Regions from separate parts of the Telluria sp. LT2P34 genome, predicted to be linked through region 1. Evidence: predicted binding sites of a transcription regulator. Region 1 holds the regulator's gene; the other holds the start of a gene.

What was found. Region 1 encodes sigma-54, which starts transcription at its own class of promoters, with help from an activator protein. Its sites were predicted from a motif close to TGGCANGNAANCTGCTTT; they were not measured.
Region 2: a site for sigma-54 is predicted at 3,618-3,635, ahead of AC56KZ_RS06020 (PEP-CTERM sorting domain-containing protein). Genes of this name have one in related genera too.

The regions. Positions count from the first base shown of each region.
Region 1 is NZ_JCASIN010000007.1:18,930-24,376, forward strand. It holds gene lptA (lipopolysaccharide transport periplasmic protein LptA) at 1-7, shown strand, start outside; gene lptB (LPS export ABC transporter ATP-binding protein) at 7-768, shown strand; gene AC56KZ_RS17305 (RNA polymerase factor sigma-54) at 774-2,246, shown strand; gene hpf (ribosome hibernation-promoting factor, HPF/YfiA family) at 2,311-2,664, shown strand; gene AC56KZ_RS17315 (enoyl-CoA hydratase/isomerase family protein) at 2,752-3,837, shown strand; gene rapZ (RNase adapter RapZ) at 3,850-4,713, opposite strand; gene hprK (HPr(Ser) kinase/phosphatase) at 4,906-5,447, opposite strand, start outside.
Region 2 is NZ_JCASIN010000002.1:34,373-39,819, reverse strand. It holds gene AC56KZ_RS06035 (hypothetical protein) at 1-411, opposite strand, end outside; gene mutS (DNA mismatch repair protein MutS) at 411-3,074, opposite strand; gene AC56KZ_RS06025 (hypothetical protein) at 3,163-3,399, opposite strand; gene AC56KZ_RS06020 (PEP-CTERM sorting domain-containing protein) at 3,800-4,303, shown strand; gene AC56KZ_RS06015 (LysE family translocator) at 4,315-4,941, opposite strand; gene cphA (cyanophycin synthetase) at 4,949-5,447, opposite strand, start outside.

The sequences.
Region 1 (5,447 bases):
AAAATAATGAAGGATGACCGCGACACGCGCAGCACCCTGGTCGTACGGGGCCTGCAGAAAAGCTACGGCAAGCGCCTGGTCGTGCGCGACGTGTCGCTCGAAGTGGGCTGCGGCGAAGTCGTCGGCCTGCTCGGGCCGAACGGCGCCGGCAAGACGACCTCGTTCTACATGATCGTCGGCCTGGTGCCGTCCGACGCCGGCACCATCGAAATCAACGGCGCCGACATTTCCAGCCTGCCGATCCACCGGCGCGCGGTGATGGGCCTGTCCTACCTGCCGCAGGAAGCGTCGGTGTTTCGCAAGCTGACCGTGGAAGACAACATCCGCGCCGTGCTGGAACTGCAGCGCACCGATGAGGGCAAGCCGCTGACCAAGGCGGCGATCAACGAGCGGCTCGATTCGCTGTTGGCCGAACTGCAGATCGAGAAGCTGCGCGAGAACCAGGCGCTGTCCTTGTCGGGCGGCGAGCGGCGGCGCGTCGAGATCGCACGCGCGCTGGCCACCAATCCCCGCTTCGTGCTGCTCGACGAACCCTTTGCCGGCGTCGACCCGATCGCTGTGATCGAGATCCAGCGCATCGTGCGCTTCCTGAAGGAGCGCGGCATCGGCGTCCTGATCACCGACCACAATGTGCGCGAAACGCTCGGCATCTGCGACCGCGCCTACATCATCAACCAGGGCGCCGTGCTGGCCTCGGGCCGCCCTGACGACATCATCGCCGACGAATCGGTACGACGTGTCTACCTCGGCGAACACTTCCGCATGTAGGTATCATGAAACAATCCCTGCAACTACGGACTTCGCAGCACCTGGCGCTCACGCCGCAGCTACAGCAGTCGATCCGCCTGCTGCAGCTGTCCACGATCGAACTGCAGCAGGAGCTCGAGCAGATCCTGTCGGATAATCCCTTGCTCGAGCGGATCGACGACCCGCTCGACAATTCCGTGCGCCTGTTGTCCGACGGCGCCATCAACGACGCGCCCGCCCAGCCGCCGGATGCGCCGGCGCCAGGCGGAGAAGAACCCGCGGCCCCGGCAGAGGGCGCCGATGCGGCGGAGGGCGGCGGCGAGGTCGAGCGCGGCGAGGCCGATGCCGACTGGGGCGACGCGCCGCGCGCGCCGGGCAGCGACGGCGACGACGATGGCCGCCCCCAGCTGGGCGCTATCGGCGTCACGCTGCGCGAGCACCTGTCGGAGCAGATCCGGGTCACGGGCGCGAGCGTGCGCGACCGCGCGCTGGCCGAACTGGTGATCGACGCCATCGACGACAACGGCTATCTCGACGAACCGCTCGACGAAATCCTGGCGCGCCTGCCCGAAGAGCTGGAAGTGGACATGGACGAAATGCGCTGCGCGCTGGCGCTGGTGCAAAGCCTCGATCCGGTCGGCGTCGGCGCGCGCAGCGCCAGCGAGTGCCTGGCGCTGCAGATCCGGCAAATGCCGGGCGTGCCGATGGTCACGCGGCGCATGGCCCTGAAGATCGTCGAGGGCTACCTGACCTGGTTCGCCCAGCGCGAATTCAACAAGCTGAAAAAGGCGCTCGATTGCGATGACGAAGACCTGCGCGAAGCGCAAGCCGTGATTCGCCAGTGCAATCCGCATCCGGGTGCGGCTTTTGCGTCGAGCACCTCGGACTACGTGGTGCCGGACGTCATTGTGCGCAAGACGGGCACCGGCTGGAGCGTGACGCTGAATGGCGAAGTGATGCCGCGCCTGCGCGTGAACAATGTCTACGCGGCACTGCTGAAGCAGGGCAAGGGCGAAGGACAGATGAGCGCGCAGTTGCAGGAAGCGAAGTGGCTGATCAAAAATATGCGCCAGCGTTTCGACACGATCCTGCGTGTTTCGCAGGCCATCGTCGAGCGTCAGCGCAACTTTTTCAGCCATGGCGCGGTTGCCATGCGTCCCCTTGTGCTGCGCGAGATTGCTGATACACTAGGTCTGCACGAGAGCACCATTTCTCGCGTAACCACTCAGAAATTCATGCTAACCCCGCACGGCATGTTTGAGCTGAAGTATTTCTTCGGAAGCCATGTCGCCACCGAAGCGGGGGGCGAAGCCTCTTCGACGGCGATCCGGGCGCTCATCGCGCAACTGACAGGAGCAGAAGACCCAAGGAACCCATTATCCGACAGCAAGATCGCGGAAATGCTCGGTGAACAAGGAATGGTCATCGCGCGCCGAACGGTTGCGAAATACCGCGAGGCACTTAAAATTCCTCCAGTCAGTCTCCGCAAATCCTTGTAACAGCGGCCAGCCACGCGCGACCCAAGCGCGCTGTGTGAGCCGTTTCTTTTTCAAAGGAGTGTGTATGAATCTCACTATCAGCGGTCACCACCTCGACGTTACACCCGCCATCCGTGAATACGTACAGAACAAGCTGGAACGCATCACCCGCCATTTCGATCAAGTGATTGACTCCCACGTCATCCTCGCCATCGACAACCTCACCGAAAAAGACAAAAGGCAAAAAGCCGAAATCAACCTGCGCGTCTCGGGGAAGATGGTGCACGTGGAAAGTGTGGCGCAAGATCTGTATGCCGCGATCGACTTGCTGATGGACAGGCTCGATCGCCAAGTCATGAAGTACAAGAGCATCATGCAAAACCATAGTCACGAGTCGCTCAAGCGACGACCTGAAGGCGGAGAGGCTGTTGCTGCCTGATCGGCAACGAAGCACCGTCTAATAAGGGCGCCGGAAGGCGCCCTTTTCAGTTGGTAGAATGGTGATTTTCCCACAAGCCCAACCACCATGACCGACCATGTCCTGACCCGCGTTGCCAACGGCACCGGCGTGATTACCCTCGACCGCCCCAAGGCCCTCAACTCGCTGTCGCTCGCCATGGTGCGGCGCCTGAGCGCAACCCTGCTTGCCTGGCGCGACGACGCCGCGGTCGAGGCCGTCGTGATCACCAGCAGCAGCGAAAAAGCCTTGTGTGCCGGCGGCGACATCCGCTTCTTCCACGAGGCGGGCCACGCGGCGCCGACCGGCGGCAGCGCACTGCTGGAAGACTTTTTTACGGAAGAATACGCGCTGAACCACCTGGTTCATTTTTATCCGAAGCCGTATATCGCGCTGATGGACGGGGTGGTGATGGGCGGCGGCATGGGCATAGCCCAGGGCGGACCCGCCACCGGCCTGCGCATCGTCACCGACCGCACGAAAATGGCGATGCCGGAAGTGAACATCGGTTTGTTCCCGGACGTCGGCGGCAGCCATTTCCTGTCGCACGCGCCTGGGCAACTGGGCAACTACCTGGGCCTCACCGGCCTCACGATCGGCGCCGCCGACGCTGTATATGTGGGGCTGGCCGACGTGTTCGTGCCGGGCGCCCAGCTGGCTGAACTGAACGCGCTGATCGAGACGACGCCCGGGGCCGAGCTGGCGGGCGCCATCCGCGCATTCGGCGCGCGCTTCTTCGATGCCCTTGGGCCGAGCGCTTTGGAGGCGGCGCGCAGCACGATCGATGCGCACTTCGGTGCCGACTCGGTGGCGGCGATCATGCGCTCACTCGAGGGCGACGCCGCCCCGTTCGCGCAGAAGGCACTGGCCGCGATGCGCCAGCGCTCGCCGCTCCTGATGTGCGTGACGCGCGAGATGCTGCTGCGCGGCGCCGGGCTGGGCGTGGCCGATTGCCTGCGCATGGAACGCGCACTGGTGCGCCGCAATTTCGAGCACGGCGAAGTACTCGAAGGCGTGCGCGCGCTGGTGATCGACAAGGACAACGCACCAAAATGGAATCCGCCGGCGATCGAGGACGTGACGCCGGAGATGGTGGCGCGCTTTTTTGAACCGGTATGGCCGGAGTATGCGCATCCGCTGCGCTACCTGGACTGACCGGTAACGGGCCTACGACTGCTCGCGATGCCGCAGCACGACCCGCTCGGACTCGCCGAAATACGCCGCCAGGCGCTCGGCCATGTACACCGAGCGATGCTGGCCGCCGGTGCAGCCGACCGCCACCGTCAGGTAGCTGCGGTTGTCGGTCTTGAACGAAGGCAGCCATTTCTCGACGAACTGGCGGATATCATTGAGCATTTCGCCGGCGCTCGGCTGGGCGTCGAGGAAGGCGATCACGGGCGCGTCCTTGCCCGTCAGCGGGCGCAGGGTATGGTCGTAATACGGATTCGGGATGGCGCGCACGTCGAACACGAAGTCGGCGTCGAGCGGCACGCCGACCTTGAAGGCGAAGGATTCGAAGAACAGCGTCAGCGGTGCATGCTTGACCTCGGCCAGCACCTTGATCCAGCCGCGCAGCTTGTTGGCCGACACTTCCGAGGTGTCGATCACGTGGCCCAGCTGCTCGATCGGGTCCAGCCGCTCGCGTTCTTCGGCGATGCACTCGATCAGGGTGCGGCGCGAAGCCGGGTTTTCGCCGGGACGCACGGCATGCGACAGCGGATGGCTGCGGCGCGTTTCCGAAAAGCGCGCCACCAGTGAATGGGTGCTGGCGGTGAGGAACATGACTTTTACTTCATGCCCATCGTTCTTCAGCCTGCTCACCGTGAGCGGCAGTTCGGTCAGGGAGTCTGAGGAGCGGGCGTCGACGGCGACGGCCAGCTTTTCCGTTCCCTGGCCGGAAACGGAATTGACCAGGTGCGGCAGCAAACCCGGCGGTAGGTTGTCGACGCAGTAATAGCCCGCGTCTTCCAGGACGTTCAGGGCGACAGATTTACCCGAGCCGGAGATGCCGGTAATAAGGACGATGTGCATGGCATGATGATACCGCAACAGCATGTCCTTTGTCGAAGCGGGCTTCCTTGTAGAGGGACAGAATCAGGACAAGAATGCGGAGGAGGCTAATCCGCGCTCATGGCCTGACGTTGGTGTAGCAGGGAATTCGCGGGACATGTCCCGCGCCTGCGGAACGGTCTGCCCTTGCAAGGGCAGACTCCTTGGCAACATTCAATCCGCGCTCATCGCTTGACGTTGCCGTTCCATGAACTCCTGCAGCGTATCGATTCCGCGCAGTTGCAGGATGGTGTTGCGCACCGCGGCTTCGAGCAGCACGGCGATGTTGCGGCCGGCGGCGACCGGAATGACGACTTTCCGGATCGGCAGGCCCAGCACTTCCTCGGTGGGGAAGTGGAAGGGCAGGCGCTCGACTTCTTCGTCGAGCACGCCGCGCTTGACCAGGTGGACGATGAGTTTCAGGCGCATCTTGCGGCGCACGGCGGTCTCGCCGAAGATCGCCTTGATGTCGAGCAGGCCCAGGCCGCGCACCTCGAGCAGGTTTTGCAGCAGCGGCGGGCAGCGGCCCTCGATCATGTTCGGCGCGATGCGCGAGAACTCCACGGCGTCGTCGGCCACCAGGCCGTGCGAGCGCGAAATCAGTTCCAGGCCCAGCTCGCTTTTGCCGAGGCCCGAGTCGCCGGTGATCAACACGCCCACGCCCAGCACGTCCATGAACACGCCGTGCATGATGACGCGGTTCGCCAGTTTCTTGG
Region 2 (5,447 bases), on a different contig from region 1:
CAGTTCGCGCATCCGGTTCAGGCGTTCGACGGCATTCGTGCGCCCGCCGCTGTTGCGGCACTCGGTCCAGTCGCTGCCGGCAGGCAGGACGATCACCGGCCGCCTGACCTTGTCGAGCAAGTCGAGCCGTTCCTGGTACAGCTTGTCGCCACAAGGCTCGTGGGCGGCCTTGATGCCGGTGACGACCACAAAGGCGAGCGACTTGTCGGCCGTCTCGGCCAGCGCCTGCTTGAAGCGTTCGTCGCCCGGCAAGGCGAAGCTGTGGCCGATGACGCCGAAGCGGTGGTCGTCGCTGTCGCCGGGGGCGCGGTTGCCGTCGCGCGCGCCGGCTGGCGCAGCCAGGCAGGCAGCCAGCGCGGCGGTGAGCAGCAGGGTGGCTGAGGGTGGCCGGATCAGGGTCGTCAAGCGCATCAGGCGGCGAGACGCTTCAGTTCGTACAGCTGCTCGAGGGCTTCGCGCGGCGTCAGGGCGTCCGGATCGATGCCGGCCAGGGCCTCGAGCAGCGGCGACGGCGCCGCCTCCAGCGCCGGCCCGGCATCGTCTTCCTGTTGCTCGTGCGCGCCGGGCAGTGCGAACAGGTCTAGCTGCGGCGTCGTGCCGACCGCCTGCGATTCGAGCCGCGCCAGGTGCTTGCGCGCGGCCTTGATCACCGTCGGCGGCACCCCCGCCAGCTGCGCCACCTGCAGGCCGTAGCTCTGCGAGGCCGGCCCATCCTGCACCGCGTGCAGGAACACGATCGTGTCCTTGTGCTCGACCGCCGAAAGGTGCACGTTGGCCGCGCTCGGGTGGGACTCGGGCAGCTGGGTCAGCTCGAAATAATGGGTCGCGAACAGGGTAAAACTGCGGCTGTTGTCGATCAGGTGGCGCGCAATCGCCCAGGCCAGCGCCAGGCCATCGAAAGTAGAGGTGCCGCGCCCGACTTCGTCCATCAGCACCAGCGAGTGCTCGGTGGCGCCGTTCAGGATCGCCGCCGATTCGGTCATCTCGACCATGAAGGTCGAGCGGCCGCCGGCCAGGTCGTCGTTGGCGCCGATGCGGGTGAAGATGCGGTCGATCGGGCCGATGGTGGCGCTGCTGGCGGGCACATAGCTGCCGACATAGGCCAGCAGCACGATCAGCGCGGTCTGGCGCATGAAGGTCGATTTACCGCCCATGTTGGGGCCGGTGATCAAGAGCAGGCGGCGCTCGTTCGACAGCCTGCAGTCGTTGGCGATGAAGCGCTCGATCTGCTTTTCCACCACCGGATGGCGGCCCTCGACGATGGTGAGGCAGGGCGCGTCGACCAGCTGCGGCGCGCACCAGTTGTTGGCCAGCGCATGGCGCGTCAGGGCCACCAGCGTGTCGAGCTGGGCCAGGCCGGCCGCCACCCGCTGCAGCTCGCCGATGTGCGGCGCCAGGCACAGCAGGAGTTCCTCGTACAGCGCCTTTTCGCGCACCAGCGCCTTGTCCTGGGCCGACAGCGCCTTGTCTTCGAACGCTTTCAGCTCGGGCGTGATGTAGCGCTCGGCGTTTTTCAGGGTCTGGCGGCGACGGTAATCGTCCGGCACCTTGTCGGTCTGGCCGTGGGTGACTTCGATATAAAAGCCGTGCACCCGGTTGTACTCGACGCGCAGGTTGGCGATGCCGGTGCGGGCGCGCTCGCGCGTCTCCAGGTCGACCAGGAACTGGCCGGCGTTCTCCGACAGCGCGCGCAGTTCGTCGAGTTCGGCGTCAAAACCGCGTGCGAACACGCCGCCGTCACGCACCATTGCGCTCGGCTCTTGCGCCACTGCGCGCGTGAGCAGGTCGAGGCAGGGCACCGGGGTATCGATTGCATCGTGCAGCGCGCGCAGCAGGCAGGAGTCGCCCGGAATGAAGCAGCGCGCCACCTGCTCGCGCAAGGCCGGCAATTGCGTCAGGCCGTCGCGCAGGCAGGCCAGGTCGCGCGGGCGCGCCGAGGACAGGGCGATGCGCGTGGTGATGCGCTCGATGTCGGGCACTTGCCCCAGCGTGCCGGACAAGCCGGGGGCGGCGTCGCCCTGGGCCAGCGCCTCGATCGCCTCATGGCGCGCGCGTGCAACCGACTGGTCGCGCCGGGCGTGGTGCAGCCAGTGGCGCAGCAGGCGCGAGCCCATCGCCGTGCGGCAGGCGTCCAGCAGCGAAAACAGGGTCGGCGACTCCTGGCCGCGGATGGTTTCCGTCAGCTCCAGGTTGCGCCGGGTGGCGGCGTCCAGGCCGATGAATTCGTTCTCGCTTTCGACCGCGAGGCTGTTGACGTGCTGCAGGCCGCGTCCCTGGGTCGCCTGCGCATAGCGCAAGAGCGCGCCGGCCGCGCCGAAGGCGGCGCCCAGGCCATCGGCGCCGAAGCCGGTGAGCGTGGCGACGTTCAGCTGCTCGACCAGGGCGCGGTGGCCCTTGACTACATCGAAATGCCAGTCGGGCACGCGCTGGGTGTGCGCGAAGTGATCGTCCTCGAGCAGCTCGCCACTGTCGGCGCGCAGGATCTCGGCCGGGGCGATGCGCTCGAGCTCCTGCGCCAGGCGCGCCGCCACCGCACGCGGCTCGCCCGAAAATTCCATCAAGCGCAAGGCGCCGCTGGCCAGCGACAGCCAGGCCAGGCCGGTGGTGACGCTCTTGCGGTTCGGCAGGCTGCACACGGCCAGCAGCGAACGCTCGGCCTTTTCGGGCAGCAGGTCGGAATCGGTCAGGGTGCCGGGCGTGACCACGCGCACTACCTTGCGCTCGACCGGCCCCTTGGACAGCGCCGGGTCGCCGATCTGCTCGCATATCGCACACGATTCGCCGAGTTTCACGAGTTTGCCGAGGTAGCCGTCGAGCGAATGGAAAGGCACGCCGCACATCTTGATCGGGTTGCCGTTCGAGGCGCCACGCGCGGTCAGCGTGATGCCGAGAATGCGCGCGGCCTTTTCGGCGTCTTCGTGGAACAGCTCGTAGAAGTCGCCCATCCGGTAGAACACCAGCATGGTCGGGTAGTCAGCCTTGATGCGCAGGTATTGCGCCATCATCGGCGTGACTTTTTCGGATAGGCTGCTCTTGGCCGCGGCGGCGTTGATTTCGTTGGGGACGGTGGTCATTTCTGTGGAGTTCGCTAAGGCAGGGCTTTGCCGAGCCAGGAACGACATTTTAACCCCATCGGCTGGACGGGAGCTGACGGACTGGCAATTACCTTGACCGTGGCTTCAGCCATTCCATTCCCAGGTCGTCGGGCTCGTCGTCCGGCGCGGTGTCGCGGATGCCGCGCCCGGACAGGATGCGCCGGATGATGCTTTCCGGGACGGCGACCTCCTCGAGATAGTCGCGCGCCAGCTCGGCGCCGTGCGCCTTCTTCAGCCCGAGCGCGACATCGACCAGGTGCTCGCGATGGAGGTCGTTGCGGCGTTCCAGTTGGATGTGGGTCATGGACGCTCTCCTGGTGGAAGGTTGAAAGGGTCACCCTTATTGTATAGATGAGGCTCCCATAGGCGCACACGCTTCGTCGTCGGCTGCAAAATCTCTCGAGCTGCGCTATTTCGGCCATTAGCTAGCACACTCCGCGCTTTGTCGACGCTTCTTACACTTGCCTTATCCTCCTTGCATGAAGCTGGATAAGTCCATGATTTGTCAGAAAATTTCGCACATGGCGCAAAAATTGCTTAAATGACCATGTCCATAACAAGGAGTGCAAATGAACCTAGCTGCCCGTCGTCTTGCTGCGGTAATCCTTACCTTCCTCGCATGTGCCAGCGCCTCGGCCGCCGTAGTGGCCACGAATAATGTCTATGGCATGGTCGACGGTAGGGAAGAAACACGTGCATTAAACGTGACCGAACGCGGTCGCGTTACCGACGTGAACATCACGGTCGAATTCTCGAAATGCGACGATCCGCCGATCGGGCCGATGGGCGATGCCTGCATCGGCCGCGGTTCACCCTTCGAGAACGAATTTTCACTGGTCCTGACCGGGCCGGATGGGCAGTCGGTCATCCTGGTGGAGGCCTTCGCCACCTACGAGGCCGGCTCGCCCGGCAGTGGCGCCGGCCGCGTCAGCGTCACTTTCGACGACGAAGCCTTGCAGGCCGCCGGTCCGCGCGTGCAGGAAGGCAGCTTCCGTCCGGCGGAATCACTGGCGCTGTTCGACGGCATGGATTTGTTCGGCAGCTGGACGCTGTTCCTGACGGATCTCTCCAATGGCGACCCGCTTGAATTCTTCTCGGCCTCGCTGGACATTGCCTTCGAACCTGCCGAAGTGGCGGAGCCGGCCACGCTGGCGATGCTGGGACTGGGCCTGGGACTGATGGGGATGCGCGCGCGCCGCCGGCGCTGATCTGCGTCGCGTCAGCGCGACACGATCAGCTTCACACCAAGCGCAATGAACACCCCACCCGTGAGCCGGTCCAGCCATTTGCCGGCGCCCGGCTTGCGTTCCAGCCAGGCGCCGACTGCTCCCGCGAAATAACCGAGCAGCCCGAACAGGACCGCTGCCTGCACTGTAAACGTCACGCCGAGCGCCAGCATCTGGGCCGCGACATTGCCGTTGGCGGGAATCACGAACTGCGGCAGCAGCGACAGGAAAAACAGCACCACCTTCGGATTGATGGCGTTCGCCAGCAAGCCCTTGGCGAACAAGTTGCGCAGCGATTGTTGGGGGGCGTCCGGCTTGCCAGCGGCCTGGCCGCCACTGCTGCGTAGCGCGTTGTATCCCAGCCAGAGCAGGTACAGGCCGCCCCCCACGCGCAGCGCCGTAAACGCCATCGGCGATGCTGCGATCACCGCGCTCACGCCGATCACCGCCAGCAGCGTGTGGCTCAGGCAGCCCAGCGCGCAACCCAGGCCGAACACCATGCCCTGCTTGCGGCCTTTCGACATGCCCAGGCCGAGCACCATCAGGTTGTCGGGGCCGGGTGAAGCGGTCAGCAGGATGGCAGCCAGCAGGAAGCCAAAAAATTGTTCCGGTGCGAGCATGGACGTTTTATTGCGACGCCTCTGCTACCCGCTGCGCGATGTGCGCCAGCGACGCATCGACCTGGTCGATCAGGATCAGGCACAAATCCCCTTCGGAGAGGCGGGCAAGGGCGCGGTCGATCGCGACGAACTCGCCGTCGATCTCCTCGACATGGCTGGTGCGCGTGGCGCCGCTCAGGCCCCGGCGCAGCAGGGCGACCACTTCGCCGTCGGGCCGGCCGCGCTGGCACTGGTCCTGGTAGAGCAGCACGTCGTCGAAAGCCGCGCCGAGGATCTGCGTTTGCTGCGTGATGTCCTGGTCGCGGCGATCTCCCGCGCCGCTGATCACGACCAGGCGCCGCTTGGCCGGCATGTTCTCCACCGCCGACACCAGCGCCGCAATCGCGTCCGGATTGTGGCCGTAGTCGGCGATCAGGGTCGCGCCGCGGTAATCGAAGACGTTGAAGCGCCCTGGTGCATTGTCGCTTTCGCCGACAAAGGTTTTCAGGCCGAGGCGGATCTTGTCC